DNA from 3 places in the Streptomyces sp. NPDC028907 genome. Region 1 is predicted to be linked to each of the others. Evidence: riboswitches for the same ligand, from Rfam matches in the RefSeq annotation. Region 1 holds a riboswitch; each other region holds the start of a gene.
The links. A riboswitch is a leader RNA that binds a small molecule or an ion and turns the genes downstream of it on or off. The one in region 1 is predicted to bind cyclic di-AMP.
Positions count from the first base shown of each region.

Region 2: another riboswitch for cyclic di-AMP. It lies ahead of ACZ4UU_RS18860 (M23 family metallopeptidase); the one in region 1 lies ahead of ACZ4UU_RS04880 (transglycosylase family protein).
Region 3: another riboswitch for cyclic di-AMP. It lies ahead of ACZ4UU_RS21335 (transglycosylase SLT domain-containing protein); the one in region 1 lies ahead of ACZ4UU_RS04880 (transglycosylase family protein).

Region 1 covers NZ_JBVHVE010000002.1:104,948-109,376, forward strand. The annotation lists gene eno (phosphopyruvate hydratase) at 1-1,251, opposite strand, end outside; gene ACZ4UU_RS04880 (transglycosylase family protein) at 1,567-2,250, opposite strand; cyclic di-AMP (ydaO/yuaA leader) riboswitch at 2,255-2,454, opposite strand; gene ACZ4UU_RS04885 (LysM peptidoglycan-binding domain-containing protein) at 2,664-3,719, opposite strand; gene ACZ4UU_RS04890 (cytochrome P450 family protein) at 3,886-4,429, opposite strand, start outside.
Region 2 covers NZ_JBVHVE010000005.1:637,548-641,976, reverse strand. The annotation lists gene ACZ4UU_RS18865 (DUF6250 domain-containing protein) at 95-811, opposite strand; gene ACZ4UU_RS18860 (M23 family metallopeptidase) at 1,027-1,974, opposite strand; cyclic di-AMP (ydaO/yuaA leader) riboswitch at 1,979-2,137, opposite strand; gene ACZ4UU_RS18855 (alpha-galactosidase) at 2,445-4,429, opposite strand, start outside.
Region 3 covers NZ_JBVHVE010000006.1:488,869-493,297, reverse strand. The annotation lists gene fahA (fumarylacetoacetase) at 1-340, opposite strand, end outside; gene ACZ4UU_RS21340 (HAD family hydrolase) at 666-1,508, shown strand; gene ACZ4UU_RS21335 (transglycosylase SLT domain-containing protein) at 1,542-2,282, opposite strand; cyclic di-AMP (ydaO/yuaA leader) riboswitch at 2,288-2,472, opposite strand; partial or broken gene ACZ4UU_RS21330 (CocE/NonD family hydrolase C-terminal non-catalytic domain-containing protein) at 2,744-3,134, opposite strand; partial or broken gene ACZ4UU_RS21325 (hypothetical protein) at 3,256-3,508, opposite strand; partial or broken gene ACZ4UU_RS21320 (peptide MFS transporter) at 3,750-4,158, opposite strand; gene ACZ4UU_RS21315 (polyprenyl synthetase family protein) at 4,366-4,429, shown strand, end outside.

The DNA of each region.
Region 1 (4,429 bases):
GTACACCGCGGCGTCGTCGAGGATCTCCTCGATGCGCAGCAGCTGGTTGTACTTGGCGACGCGGTCCGAGCGGGCCGGGGCGCCGGTCTTGATCTGACCGCAGTTCACGGCGACGGCGAGGTCGGCGATGGTGACGTCCTCGGTCTCACCGGAGCGGTGGGACATCATGCACTTGAAGCCGTTGCGCTGGGCCATCTCGACGGCGTCCAGGGTCTCGGTCAGCGAGCCGATCTGGTTGACCTTGACCAGCAGGGCGTTGGCGGCGCCCTCGTCGATGCCGCGGGCCAGGCGCTCCGGGTTGGTGACGAAGAGGTCGTCGCCGACGATCTGGACCTTGTCGCCCAGCTTCTCGGTGATGATCTTCCAGCCGTCCCAGTCGTCCTCGTACAGCGGGTCCTCGATGGAGACCAGCGGGTACGCGGAGACGAGCTCCTCGTAGTACTCGGTCATCTCGGCGGCCGAGCGGGACTTGCCCTCGAACTCGTAGGAGCCGTCCTTGTAGAACTCGGACGCGGCGACGTCGAGCGCCAGCGCGATCTGCTCGCCGGGGACGTAACCAGCCTGCTTGATGGCCTCGACGATGAGGTCGAGGGCGGCGCGGTTGGACTCCAGGTTCGGGGCGAAGCCGCCCTCGTCGCCGAGGCCGGTGGACAGGCCCTTGGTCTTCAGCACCTTCTTGAGGGTGTGGTAGACCTCGGCGCCCCAGCGCAGGGCCTCGGAGAAGGACTCCGCGCCGATCGGGGCGATCATGAACTCCTGGATGTCCACGTTGGAGTCGGCGTGCGAGCCGCCGTTCAGGATGTTCATCATCGGCACCGGCAGCAGGTGCGCGTTCGGGCCGCCCAGGTAGCGGAAGAGGGGGAGGTCGGACGCCTCGGACGCGGCGTGGGCGACGGCGAGGGAGACGCCGAGGATGGCGTTGGCGCCGAGGGATGCCTTGTTGTCGGTGGCGTCCAGGTCGAACATGGCCTGGTCGATCAGGCGCTGCTCGGTGGCGTCGTAGCCGACGAGCTCCGGGCCGATCTGCTCGATGACGGCGAGGACGGCCTTCTCGACACCCTTGCCGAGGTAGCGGTTCTGGTCGCCGTCGCGGAGCTCGATGGCCTCGAAGGCGCCGGTGGAGGCGCCGGACGGAACGGCGGCACGACCCGTGCTGCCGTCGTCGAGGCCGACCTCGACCTCGACGGTGGGGTTGCCTCGCGAGTCGAGGATTTCCCGGGCTACGACGACGTCGATGGACGGCACGAGCATCTCCTTCTTGGGATGTGACGCGGGTACGCAGTCCGCGGTGGGTACTGCGAGACGAGCCTAACCGGCTCCGGGCGTTCGGCCAGCGGTCGACCGCCCCGTGGGACAGAACCGAGAGTAAATTGTTTCCGAACGGAACAAAGACTTCGGCACAAAAGGGGCCGACGCACACGGTCCGGCACAAGAAACCCCGCCCCGGTGCGTACGGGGGAAGACGCACCGAGGCGGGGAGTTCGCGGGGACGGGGGTGACCCTCACGAGACCTTCACTCCGAGGTCCACGGATGTGAGGGCGGTGTGGTTCAGCTGTCCCCCTGTATTACTTCAGGTGCAGCTGCTGACCCGGGTAGATCAGGTCGGCGTCCTCGACGATGTCCTTGTTCAGCTTGAACAGCTTCTCCCAGCCGCCCTTGACCTTCTTCGCCTCGGCGATCGAGCTGAGGGTGTCGCCCTTGACGACCTTGTACTCGCCGTCGCCCTTCTTGACCTTCTTGCCGGTCGGGGTGGTGACGGTCTTGGTCGACTTCTTCTCGGCGGCCGGGCGCTCGGCGGAGCGGGAGGCCGGCTGCTCCTCGGTGGCGCGGGGGGCGGTCTCGGTGCTCTGCGAGGCGCCGGAGCCGTTGTAAGGGGCGCTCGACAGGCCGGTGCCGCAGTGCGGCCAGGCACCCTTGCCCTGACTCGCGAGGACCTTCTCGGCGATCTCGATCTGCTGGGCCTTGCTGGCCTGGTCGGCGGTGGAGGCGTATGCCGTGCCGCCGTACGCGGCCCAGGTGGAGGCGGAGAACTGAAGGCCGCCGTAGTAGCCGTTGCCGGTGTTGATCGACCAGTTGCCGCCGGACTCGCACTGGGCGACGGCGTCCCACTCGGAGGCGGTGGCGGCGGAGGCGCTGCCGGCCGCCATCAGCGGGGCGGCGACGGCGGCGGCACCGGTGACGCCGACGACGGCTATGGCGCGAGCGGCCTTGGACGGACGACGGTGCTTGCCCTTGCTGGAAAACAGCATGGAGAGATCCCCTCACCGACGCCTACGAGGTGAGCTGTCGGGTTCGGGCCGGTTGAGTTGCCCGGCCGCGCACGCTCGCCTCTCGGCTGCTGCTGCGCGACTTCACCCCAAGCCGGCTCCGGCCGTGCGGCCCCGAAGGGCCTCAACTGCCGGACCCGGCGCAAACCTTGGGTCCCCCGCTCCTGCCTACGGCGCTTGACGCGACGACTGTTCCCGGACGGCCGCCGGCAGGATTCGGCGTGACGGCTGTCGGGGCTCGCACTGGTGGCGAGCGGTCATGACCGTAGACACGCGATTCCGGGAATTACAAAGACGATCAGGGCTTCTGAGATCTATCTCTCACTGCATTCAAAACGGACATTCAGGTGCGAATAGTGACGCGAACTGGCGCTGCATTTCGCCCTGTTCAGCCGTTATTCGCCAGGGACGTCCAGGGTCTGACCGGCGAAGATGTGGTTCGCGTCAGGGCCGATGGCGTCCTTGTTCGCCGCGTACAGAGCGCGCCACCCGCCGTCGAGGTCAAGGGAGTCGGCGATGGAGGCGAGAGTGTCGCCGGCGCGGACGCTGTACGAGGCGTGGCGCCCGGAGGACTTGGCGGACTCGGCGGCACCGCCGTCGGCCTCGCCCTCGTCGGCACTGGGACCGCGGTGCCGCCCGGAGCCGGCCGTCTCGGCGTCGATCGCCCCGGTGTCGACGAGGCTCCAGGAACCGACGTCCTGCACCACATCGTCCTGATTGTCCCCACCGATCGCCTCCACCGGGGAGCGGTCGGGCGACTGTGAGGCCTTTACGCTGGGGGACGTTTCGGACTTAGCGGAATCATCCGCCGCAGGCGCTGAAGGGGATGAGGAAGAAGAAGGGGAGGAATCCCGCGAGGGCCCGGACGAAGCATCCGAGGATTCACTCGGGGTGCCGGACGGGTCGTCGCTCTGGTTCGACGCCTCGGACGAGTTCGACCCACCGGACGACTCGGACGAATTCGACGAGCTGGACGAATCGGATGAGTTGAGCGAGTCGAGCAAGCCGGATGAGCCGGACACCTCGGAGGGGGAGTCCTCCTCCACTCCGGTGTCGAGGTCGAGGGCCCCGGATTCCTTGGTGAGTCCGTTGACCACCGCGCAGGTGCCCCAGGGGCTGGTCCCCCGGGCCGCGAGAAGGTCCTGGGCCACGGCTATCTGCTGGGAGCGGCTAGCCAGGTCGGGGCTGGGGGCGTAGTCGAGGCCGCCGTACCTCTCCCAGTCCTCCTGGGTCAGTTGCAGTCCGCCGTAGCGGCCGGCGCTCTCGTCGGCGGCGCTCCAGGATCCCCCGCTCCTGCATTCGGCCACCTTGTCCCACACGGTGCCGTCGGCGGCGCTGGCACTCGCGGCGCCGAGCATCGGGATGGCGATGGCGGACCCGGTCACTCCGGCCGCGACGAGGATGGCCGGGGCCTGACGAGGGCGACGGTGACGACCGTTCCCGGAGAGCATGCGGGGACCTTTCGCGAGACAGCGGTGACCGCGGCGCGTGAAACCTGGACGCCGACGTTGATGCGTGAACGTAGCGGCAGACGATCACTTGTCACAAGTTAATGCCGCGCAGATCACGTGAAGATCACAGACAAGAGCGCGTGTCATGTTTGCCGAGGGGACGCACTCACCCAACCGGGGTGAACTCCACCGGAAGGGTGCGCAGTCCGCGCATGATGAGTCCGCCGCGCCATCTCAACTCGCCCGGATCCACGGCGAGTCGGAGGTCCGGGACGCGGGTGAGGAGCGTGCCGAGGGCGGTCTGGCCCTCCAGGCGGGCGAGCGGGGCGCCGAGGCAGTAGTGGATGCCGTGGCCGTAGCCGAGATGCTGGTTGTCGCGGCGGGCGAGGTCGAGGACGTCGGGGTCGGCGAAGCGGTCCGGGTCCCGGTCGGCGGCGGCCAGGACGACGAGGACGGGATCGCCGGGCGCGATGTGCCGGCCGCCCAGGGTGAGCGGCTCCGTGGCGAAGCGCCAGGTGGCGAGTTCCACGGGGCCGTCGTAGCGGAGGAGTTCCTCCACTCCGGTTTCGAGGAGGCCGGTCTCCTCGGCGGCCAAGGACGTCTGCAGGCGGGCGCGTTGCTCGGGGTGGGTGAGCAGGGCGTAGGTGCCGTTGCCGATGAGGTTGACGGTCGTCTCGAAGCCGGCGAACAGCAGGATGAAGGCCATGGCC
Region 2 (4,429 bases), on a different contig from region 1:
TTCGAATGTGACCTACGCGACCGTAGGCAAGGGTTGACGAGCGGTGAGATAAGCCACTTCCAAAGGGTTCACCAAACCTGGAATATCCGTCTGATCAGGGGTGTTGTGGGCGCAGCCGCCATACCCGGAAGTCGCTGACGCGGAAGTGGCTCCAGACGGTCCGGAAGGCGAAGTGCCCACTGGTGTACGGCTCGTGGTCGGCGTGGTCGAAGACCAGCCGCCCGTTGTTCCACCACTGGACGGTCGAGCCGTCGGAGACGATACGGACCCGGTTCGGCTCGTTGGCCACCAGCAGCGGCTCCGTGTAGTCGAAGACCAGCGGACGGACTCCGGCCTCGCCGACGTAGCGGCGCAGTCGCGTCGTGGTGTTGTAGTTGGCGCCGTAACCGGAGTAGTACGTCTTGAGGTGGTCGTACTCGTCCAGCGCACCGGCCCGCGGCGTGGCGAAGAGGTCGTCCGGGGAGCGGACGTCGAGGGCGTTCCAGAAGTTGTTCAGGTCGGAGACACGGTCGTTGGGCCCGCCGGCCGAGACGGCGGTGGCCGTGTACCCGATGACGTACGGCCCTTCGAGCCGCTTCTTGAACCACACCGTCGCCCCGCTCGGCACGTCGATCTCCAGCACCCCGCGCGCGGCGCTGACGGTGCCGCCGTCCTGCAGCTCGGTCTCCCACTGGCCGAGGCCGTGGCAGAAGTCGTCCTGGGCGATCAGCCGGCGGCCGGGAGAGGCGGCACTCGCCGCGCCGACCGGGGCCAGCGCCCCGAGGGCGACGCCTGCGGCCAGGACTCCGAATGCTCTGCGCGTGGTCGTCACGGGAAGGACTCCTTCGCTGTGTGAGGACGTGGAAGGCACCATGGAAAGCGCTTGCTCCAAGCGGTCGGAGATCACTCTCCCCCCATAGCCCCCGCCCTGTCGACACCCCGACCCGCCCAGACGCCCGCTTCAGGACACACCGAAGGCCGGACCCGGGGATCGGGGTCCGGCCTTCGGTCGCGTGTCAGGCAGGTGGTCTGCGCGAAGAACCGCCGTCAGCCGATGGCGACGCCCTTGGAGCGGAGGTAGGCGACCGGGTCGAGGTCCGAGCCGTAGTCCGGCGTGGTGCGGATCTCGAAGTGGAGGTGCGGGCCGGTCACGTTGCCGGTCGCGCCGGAGAGGCCTATCTGCTGGCCCGCAGTAACGGTCTGGCCGCTCGAGACCGAGAGCGAGGACAGGTGGGCGTACTGGGCGTAGTAGCCGTCGGCGAGCTGGATGACGACCTGGTTGCCGTACGCGCCGCCCCAGCCGGCCGAGACGACGGTGCCCGCGCCGACCGCCTTCAGCGGGCTGCCGGTGGGGGCGACGAAGTCGACGCCGGTGTGGTAGCCGCTGGACCACATGCTGCCCGCCACCTTGTAGGCGGTGCCGACCGAGGCGCCGGAGACGGGGGCGGAGAAGCCGCTGGTCGGGCCGGCGTTCTCCGCGCTCTGGGTGGTCGTGGTCTTCTTCGCCGCGGAGGACTTCGAGGCGGTCGAGTCGGCGGAGGACTCGGAGGAGGAAGACGAGGGAGCGGAAGACGAGGGGGCGGACGACGACTTGGGGGCGCTCGTCGTCGCCTTCTTGCCGCCGAGGGAGAGCTTCAGGCCGGGGTGGATCAGCGACGGGTCGTCGCCGACGGCCTCGCGGTTGTCGGCGTAGAGCTTCTTCCAGCCACCGCTGACGTTCTGCTCGTCGGCGATCTTCGAGAGGTAATCGCCGACCTTCACCGAATAGGTCCGCAGGCCCGCCTTCTTGTCGGAGGCCTTCTTCTCGACGGCCTTCTTCCCGGCGACCGGAAGAGACTGAACGGCTTTTTCCGAAACGGACTGCGCGGGAGCGGCGTGGGCGCCGGTGGCACCGATGAGCGGGAGAGCGAGAGCGGCTCCACCGGTTCCGGCGACGGCGATGGAGCGGGTGAAGCGCTGGGACTTCGGGCGGCGGTGCTTACCCTTGGCGGGCATGGCGAATTCCTCTCCGGCGCCTGCGAGGTGAGCTGTCGGGTGCGGGCTGGAGATGCCCGGCCGCGTGGGGACGCGACTTGACCCCAAGCCTGTTCCGGAGACCGGAACAGGCGGTTGTACCTGTGGGTCCCCCGCTCCTGCCGTGCACGGGTGAGTTTGCGCGGGATCCGGTCGGCGGCAGGATTCGGCGTCCGTCCGGATTGGTGGCGAACGTAAGCGAGGAAGACGCAAGGGAACAAGTGAGGGGTTCCGTCCGAATGCGTTCCTGTTGATCCCTTGTGGGAAATACCCGTCACCCTGCGTGAATTATCGGGGCATCGCCGGACTCAAAACCCCTTGAAAAGCACGTGAATTACATGGACATGACGGGCGACGCACGGTCACGAATATGACGCTCCTCACGTGACGCCGCTCCACCTTCCTTCGCTCCAGAGCGAGTTGGAATGAAGGCATCAATTCGGACAGAAACCCTAGATGCGACGCAGTCGGATAACCGTCGCATCGAGGTCGCCACGCAAGCCTGCGCGAAGTCCGTGATGTGCCAGTACGGCACCTCGGTGAATTTCGCCCGTTTCAAGGCATTCATACGACGCTGTCGAGTCGAGGGCGCGCAAGCGCAGCGCCGGGACGGGCTCGCCGAAGCTCTGCGCCTGGAGCCAGGCGAAAACAACCGTTTCGTCCCCGAGTGAGTACTGCACCGCGCTCAGCCCACCCCGCGGAACCCGCAGCCGATACAGGTCTCCGCGCTGCACCACCGGCCGGATCTCCTTGTAGAGGGTCACCCATTCCCGGGCCTCGGCGAGTTCCTCCTCGGTCCACCGGGTGAGGTCGCCGCCGACCCCGAGCACCCCGGCCATGGCGCTCACGAACCGGAAGCGCAGGGAGCTGGCGCGGTGGTTGAGCATGGCGTTCGGACTGTCGGTGACCCAGGCGGCCATGGCCCGGGCCGGGTGGAGCTGGCTGAAGCCGTGCTGGATGGCGAGCCGGTCCAGGGGGTCGGTGTTGTCCGAGGTCCACACCTGGTCCGTGCGGCTCAGCACACCGAGGTCGATCCGCCCGCCGCCGCCCGAGCAGGACTCGAAGGCGACACCGGGATGGGCCGCACGCAGCCGGTCCAGCAGGCCGTACAGGGCGCGCACATGGTCGACCCACAGTCGCTGCGGATATGGCTCGCCGGGCCAGCCGGCGTCGGTGAAGCAGCGGTTGAAGTCCCACTTCACATAGTCGATCGGGGCGCTGGAGAGGATCCCGTCGAGGCGCTCGAAGAGGTACTCCTGGACATCCTCGCGCGCGAGATTGAGTACGAGCTGATTGCGGAACTCCGTCCGCTTTCGTCCCGTTTGATGCTGAGCCCACTCGGGATGGGCGCGATACAACTCGCTGTCCGGATTGACCATTTCCGGTTCGACCCAGATGCCGAACTGCATGCCGAGCGCGTGCACGTAGTCGGCGAGCGGCTTGAGACCGGACGGAAAGCGGTCGGGGTTGGGCGTCCAGTCGCCGAGGCCCGCGCGGTCGCTGGTACGCGTCCCGAACCAGCCGTCGTCGACGACGAAGAGCTCGACGCCGATGGCCGCGGCCCGCCGCGCGAGCAGACTCTGCTGTTCCTCGGAGATGTCGAACTCCGTCGCCTCCCAGGAGTTGAACAGCACCGGCCGGTCCTGGTCGGCGTCTGGGATCACATACGCGCGCTGGTACGCGTGCCAGGCGCGGCTCGCCCCGCCGAAGCCGCCGTCGCTCCACAGACCGGCGAAGACTGGTGTGGTGAAGGACTCCCCCGGGGCCAGCCGCAGCAGGCCCGAGTCGTCGTGTCCGGCCCCGCCGGTGATCTGCACGCGCGCGTCGGGGAGTTGCGCGACGGCGATGCGCCAGGACCCGGACCAGCCGAGGGCGCAGCCGTAGACCTCGCCCCGCTCCTCGGTGGCGTCCGTGTCGAGGGCGACCCACGGCAGGTGCTGGTGCCCGGTGTGCCCGCGGCGGCTGCCGATGACCTTCTCACCGTAGGTGAGTGGAGCCCGCGCCAGCCGGGACTCCGCGCCCCAGCGGCCGTGCAGCTGCGACAGCCGCCAGTCCTCGCGGTCGGGCAGCGTCCAGGTGGCCGAGTCGGCGCGCAGCAGCTCCAGGGCGGGCCCCTGGTTGTCCAGGGTCACCCAGCGCTCCACGACGTCCCCGCGCATCCGGTAGTGCAGGGCGACGGTCAGCCCGTCGTCGCAGAACCGCAACCGCAGCTCGTCCCCGTCGGTCTCGTACCGCTCGAAACGCCACTCGGTGCCGCGCCGCTCCTCGGTGCGCACGGACAGGGCGGGCCGGACGAAGCGGGGGCCGCCTTCGACCGGGTACTCCTCGCGCCCGTCGAGGGGGGACTCGAAGGGCCAGTACTCCGGCAGCGGCCGTACGGCGAGGGCCTCGGCGTCGGCGAGCGCGATCCGCGGCCCCCAGTGGAGGTGCAAGAGTT
Region 3 (4,429 bases), on a different contig from region 1:
CGACCTCGAAGGGGAGGTGCAGGGTCACCGAGGACAGGGGGTGCAGCAGGTCCGCGACGGCCTCCTGGTGCGCCGGCACCGTCACCCACGCCGTCAGCGCGCGGCGCACGTCGGACCAGGTGGTGCGGCCCGCGGCGAGCAGCGGGTTCAGGGAGTCCTGGGCGAGCAGCGGGGCGTACGGCGAGCCGAGCACGTAGGCCGCCTTGCCCGCGTCGAGGACGTGGTCGCCGAGCCGGACGCCGACCCGGCGTGCGGAGTCCGAGCCGGGGAGGGAGAAGACGCCATACGGAAGGTTGTGCGTGCCGAAGGGGTCGCCCTCGGGGAGATCGAAGGGGGGCATGGGGTGCTGCCTCACTCTCTTACGCTCCGTGCCATGTGGTCGGGCCACACGTTACGGGTGAGGTGCCGGTCTTGGGCAGTACGGAACTCGCGTCGCCGGGGCCGGCGAATCACCAGGTCGCGGCGCACGGTCGAGGCTCAGGCCCCCTCCCGCGTAGGCGATGGTGCGGGTCGAGGGACCACGTGGGGGTGAAATCGCAACAAGCGGAAGGAAGTTGTGCACACGGAAACAGAATCCGAACCGGAACAGGTGTCAACACATGTGAACACAGCAGCCGTCCGGTTCACGTCGAGTCGATGGGGCTTCCTGTCCGTATTCTCTGATCATGGCCCCACCCATCGCATATTCACTCATCGCCACTGACCTGGACGGGACGCTGCTCCGAGGCGACGACACGCTCTCCGACCGTTCCCTCGACGCGCTCGCGCAGGTCGCGGCGGCCGGTGCTCAGCACCTCGTCGTGACGGGGCGGCCGGCGCCCAGAGTGCGGCCGCTCCTCGACGTCCTGGGCAGCAGGGGGCTCGCGGTGTGCGGACAGGGCGCGCAGTTGTACGACGCCGGCGCGGACCGTCTCTTGTGGTCGATCACCCTGGACCGGGAGTTGGCGGAGACCGCGCTCGGCAAGATCGAGGCCGAGGTCGGGGAGGTGTACGCGGCCGTCGACCAGGACGGCGTCGACGGGCTCACGCTCATCGAACCCGGGTACCTGATGCCGCACCCCACCCTGCCCGCTGTCCGTGTCCAGCACCGGGACGACCTGTGGTGCGAGCCGATCAGCAAGGTGTTGCTGCGCCATCCCACCCTGTCCGACGACGAGTTGGCGGCGACGGCGCGGGCGGTCGTGGGCTCTCTCGCGACGGTCACCATGTCCGGGCCCGGGACCGTCGAACTCCAGCCATGCGGCATCACCAAGGCGACCGGTCTCGCGCTCGCCGCCGAGCATCTCGGCCTCGGCGCGCACGAGACCATCGCCTTCGGGGACATGCCCAATGACATCCCCATGTTCGACTGGGCCGCCCGCGGGGTGGCGATGGCCAACGCCCACCCCGAACTCAAGGCGGTCGCCGACGAGATCACCCTCTCGAACGAGGACGACGGCATCGCCGTCGTCCTCGAGAGGTTGTTCGCGGGCGTCAGCGCGGGCGCCCTGACCGATTCAGCCCAGTAAGGGTGAATTAGCCCACTCGATCCTGCTTCAGGGCTAGTAAGGGCCGTTCACATTGTCGATCGAGCCGTACCGGGCGGCCGCGTAGTTGCACGCGGCCGCGATGTTCGCGACCGGGTTGAAGGGGTCGTAGACGGTGCCCGGCACGTGGTAGGCCGCGAAGGTCGGGTCGATGACCTGGAGGAGGCCCTTGGACGGGGTGCCCGCGGCCGCGTTGGAGTCCCAGTTGTTGATGGCCTGGGGGTTGCCGGACGACTCGCGCATGATGTTGCGGTGGATGCCCTCGTAAGATCCGGGAATCCCGTTCTGTCCCATGATGTCCAGAGCGTTGCGGATCCAGCCGTCGAGGTTGTCCGGGTATGTCTTCACCGAGGACTGCGTGGCCTGGGCGACGGCGGACTTCTTGGCGGGTGCGGCGGCCTTGTCGGCGGTTGCGCTCGCGGTGCCGGCCTTCTTCGTCGCCCGGACCTCCAGGTCGACGCCCGGGTGGATCAGCCGGGGGTTGTCGCCGATGGCCTTGCGGTTGTCCTTGTAGAGCTGCTTCCAGCCACCCTGGGCGTCGTACCGGTCCGCGATGCCGTAGAGCGAATCGCCCTTTTTGGTGGTGTACGTAAGGGTATTGGCCTGCGCGGCGGTGGGGGTCTGGGCCGGCTGGGCGGCGCTCGCGGTGGTCGCGCTCAGGAGCGGGAGCGCGAGGGCTGCGGTGCCGGTGCCTGCGATGGCGACGCGACGAGTGAGCGGGTTGGTGCGGGGGCGGCGGTGCTTGCCTCGGGGCATGGCGCTGTTCCTCTCCGGCGCCTGCGAGGTGAGCTGTCGGGTTCGGGCGGGAGATGCCCGGCCGCGCCGCTGAGCGGTGGCGCGACTTCACCCCGAGCCGGGCCGGTGCGCCATCAAGGCGTCCGGTCCGGCGACTTACCTGGGTCCCCCGCTCCTGCCGTGCGTGTGTGAGTTCCGGGGATGGATGACACGGGCGGCGGCAGGATTCGGCGTCCGCCCGACGAGCGGGAACGTATGCGAGAGCACATGTCCGAAACAAGTGCCGGGGCCGCCTGACGTGCCGGTTGACCATGGTCTGGTGCGTATGGGGTGCTTGATCCTTTGCGGTTGCCAAGCCTCAACTTGTGTGTGGAACAAGGGGAGACGAAGGTGCGTCGGACGGGGTGTGTGGCCGGGTGTGCGTGACTCAACTCACTGGCATCCACAAGAGTGGCAAATCGGGCAATGGCTCCAACTCGCCTTTAACTGGCCATTCGTGGAGTCCGTTTTTCCCGTGTCCGACGGAAAAGTACTTCTTCGCCCTCTGTGTAGATCACCTCGTTGGAGGCGATGAGGTCATGCCGATCGCAGCTGATCTCGGAGAGCATCCGCACCGTCGCCTCCCAGCCGAGCTCCGGGCGGTGCACCCGGATCGACCCGGTCCGAGTGGGTGCGGGCAGCTCAAGGGGTACGGCCTCGGTTGCGCCCGGCTCGCGCGGCGCCACGCCGTCCCGGCCATGACGTGCAGTCAGGTTCAGCGCCCCGCGTGACCAGGGGCGAGGAGCCGTCCGGTGCCAGGTCGCAGAGCCGGGCGACGACTTGCTCGCGCGGTATGTCCGACGTCAACCTCAGCTGTACCCTCGCCCGCCTCAACGCTCAGGTCTACTCGCCCACTTCGACGGGGTGGGAGTCGCTGACGCGGAGCGCGGCAGGGGCTCGGACATGACGCCGGTGTCCTCGGACGGGCGACGAAGGCGCACATGGTCGACGGTCAGGCGGCATGTCGACCGGTGAGGATGGAACCTCCCGTGCAGTGCACGTCGTTGTCATAGCGATCGTCCGTCGAGCAAACCATGACGATCGCCTTGAGCCGGTCGGTCAGGCGGTACAGCAGGTATTCGAGGAGCGCCGGTACGGGCTCGTTCGTCAGCGGGCGTCACGCGCGCGTACAGCAGGGTCCCGTCCCGGAGCGGGTTGCGGAGGTCGTGATGGGTCGTCTCGTGGGGGAAGGACGTACGGATGTGTATGGGCGGGATCCCTGTCGGGTCAGTGCGTCGGATGCGTCGAGTGCGGCGAATGCTTTGTGGCGGGTCAGTCCACCGGGTGCATCGTGCGGCTCAGCCAGCGGGTCGCGGCCATCACGGCGAGGCCCGCGACCACCGCGACGGGACCGTTGACGCCGAAGTAGGTGGGCTTGGGGACGTCGTCGTAGAACTTGACCGTCTGGGCCTGGGTGCCCTTGGCCATGGCGAGGGAGGGGAACCAGACGTGCTTCCGGCCGGCCAGGTGGCCCCGCCCGAGGACGTACCGGGCCAGGCCGAACATCATGTCGATCGCGGCGGCCGAGAAGCCGACCATGGTGGCGACGTTCGGCTTGAGGAGTTCCGTGCTCGCGCTGAGCAGAGCCAGCCGCCCGCAACGGACACCAGATGGACGAGCGTGCTGGAGGCGGCGGAGGCGGCGGAGGCGGCGGAGCCGGCCGACATGCCCATACCGCCGGGGGCGAGGGTGGCGGCGCAGTGCGGGACGAGGATGGCCTGCATGCCGAGGAACGAGAAGAGTCCCCAGACCTCCAGACCGGAGAGCTTGAGAAAGCTCTGGGCCGGCCGAAGAAGGCGTGGTCGGCGTGCGGCGGCGGCTCGCTGTCGGCCTGGACGTCGGCTTCGGCCCAGGACACGGGCCGCTACTTCCCTATAAGTCGATGGATATCCCGCCTTATCACGTGATCAAAAACATACCTGTCGTGATCCGATACCGCCCGTGGTGGACGGGTGGGCGGCATCGGTGATCGAAACGTGACCGGATACGCTGACTTGAGTGATGGCAGCGACCTATCGACAAACCGTGTAACCGCCAGTAGACACCAGCAGACAGGAGACCCCTCGTGACCGTCGTCGGGCCGTTCGGGCTGAGCGTGCGGGACCAGGCTCTGGAAGCCGATGTCCAGG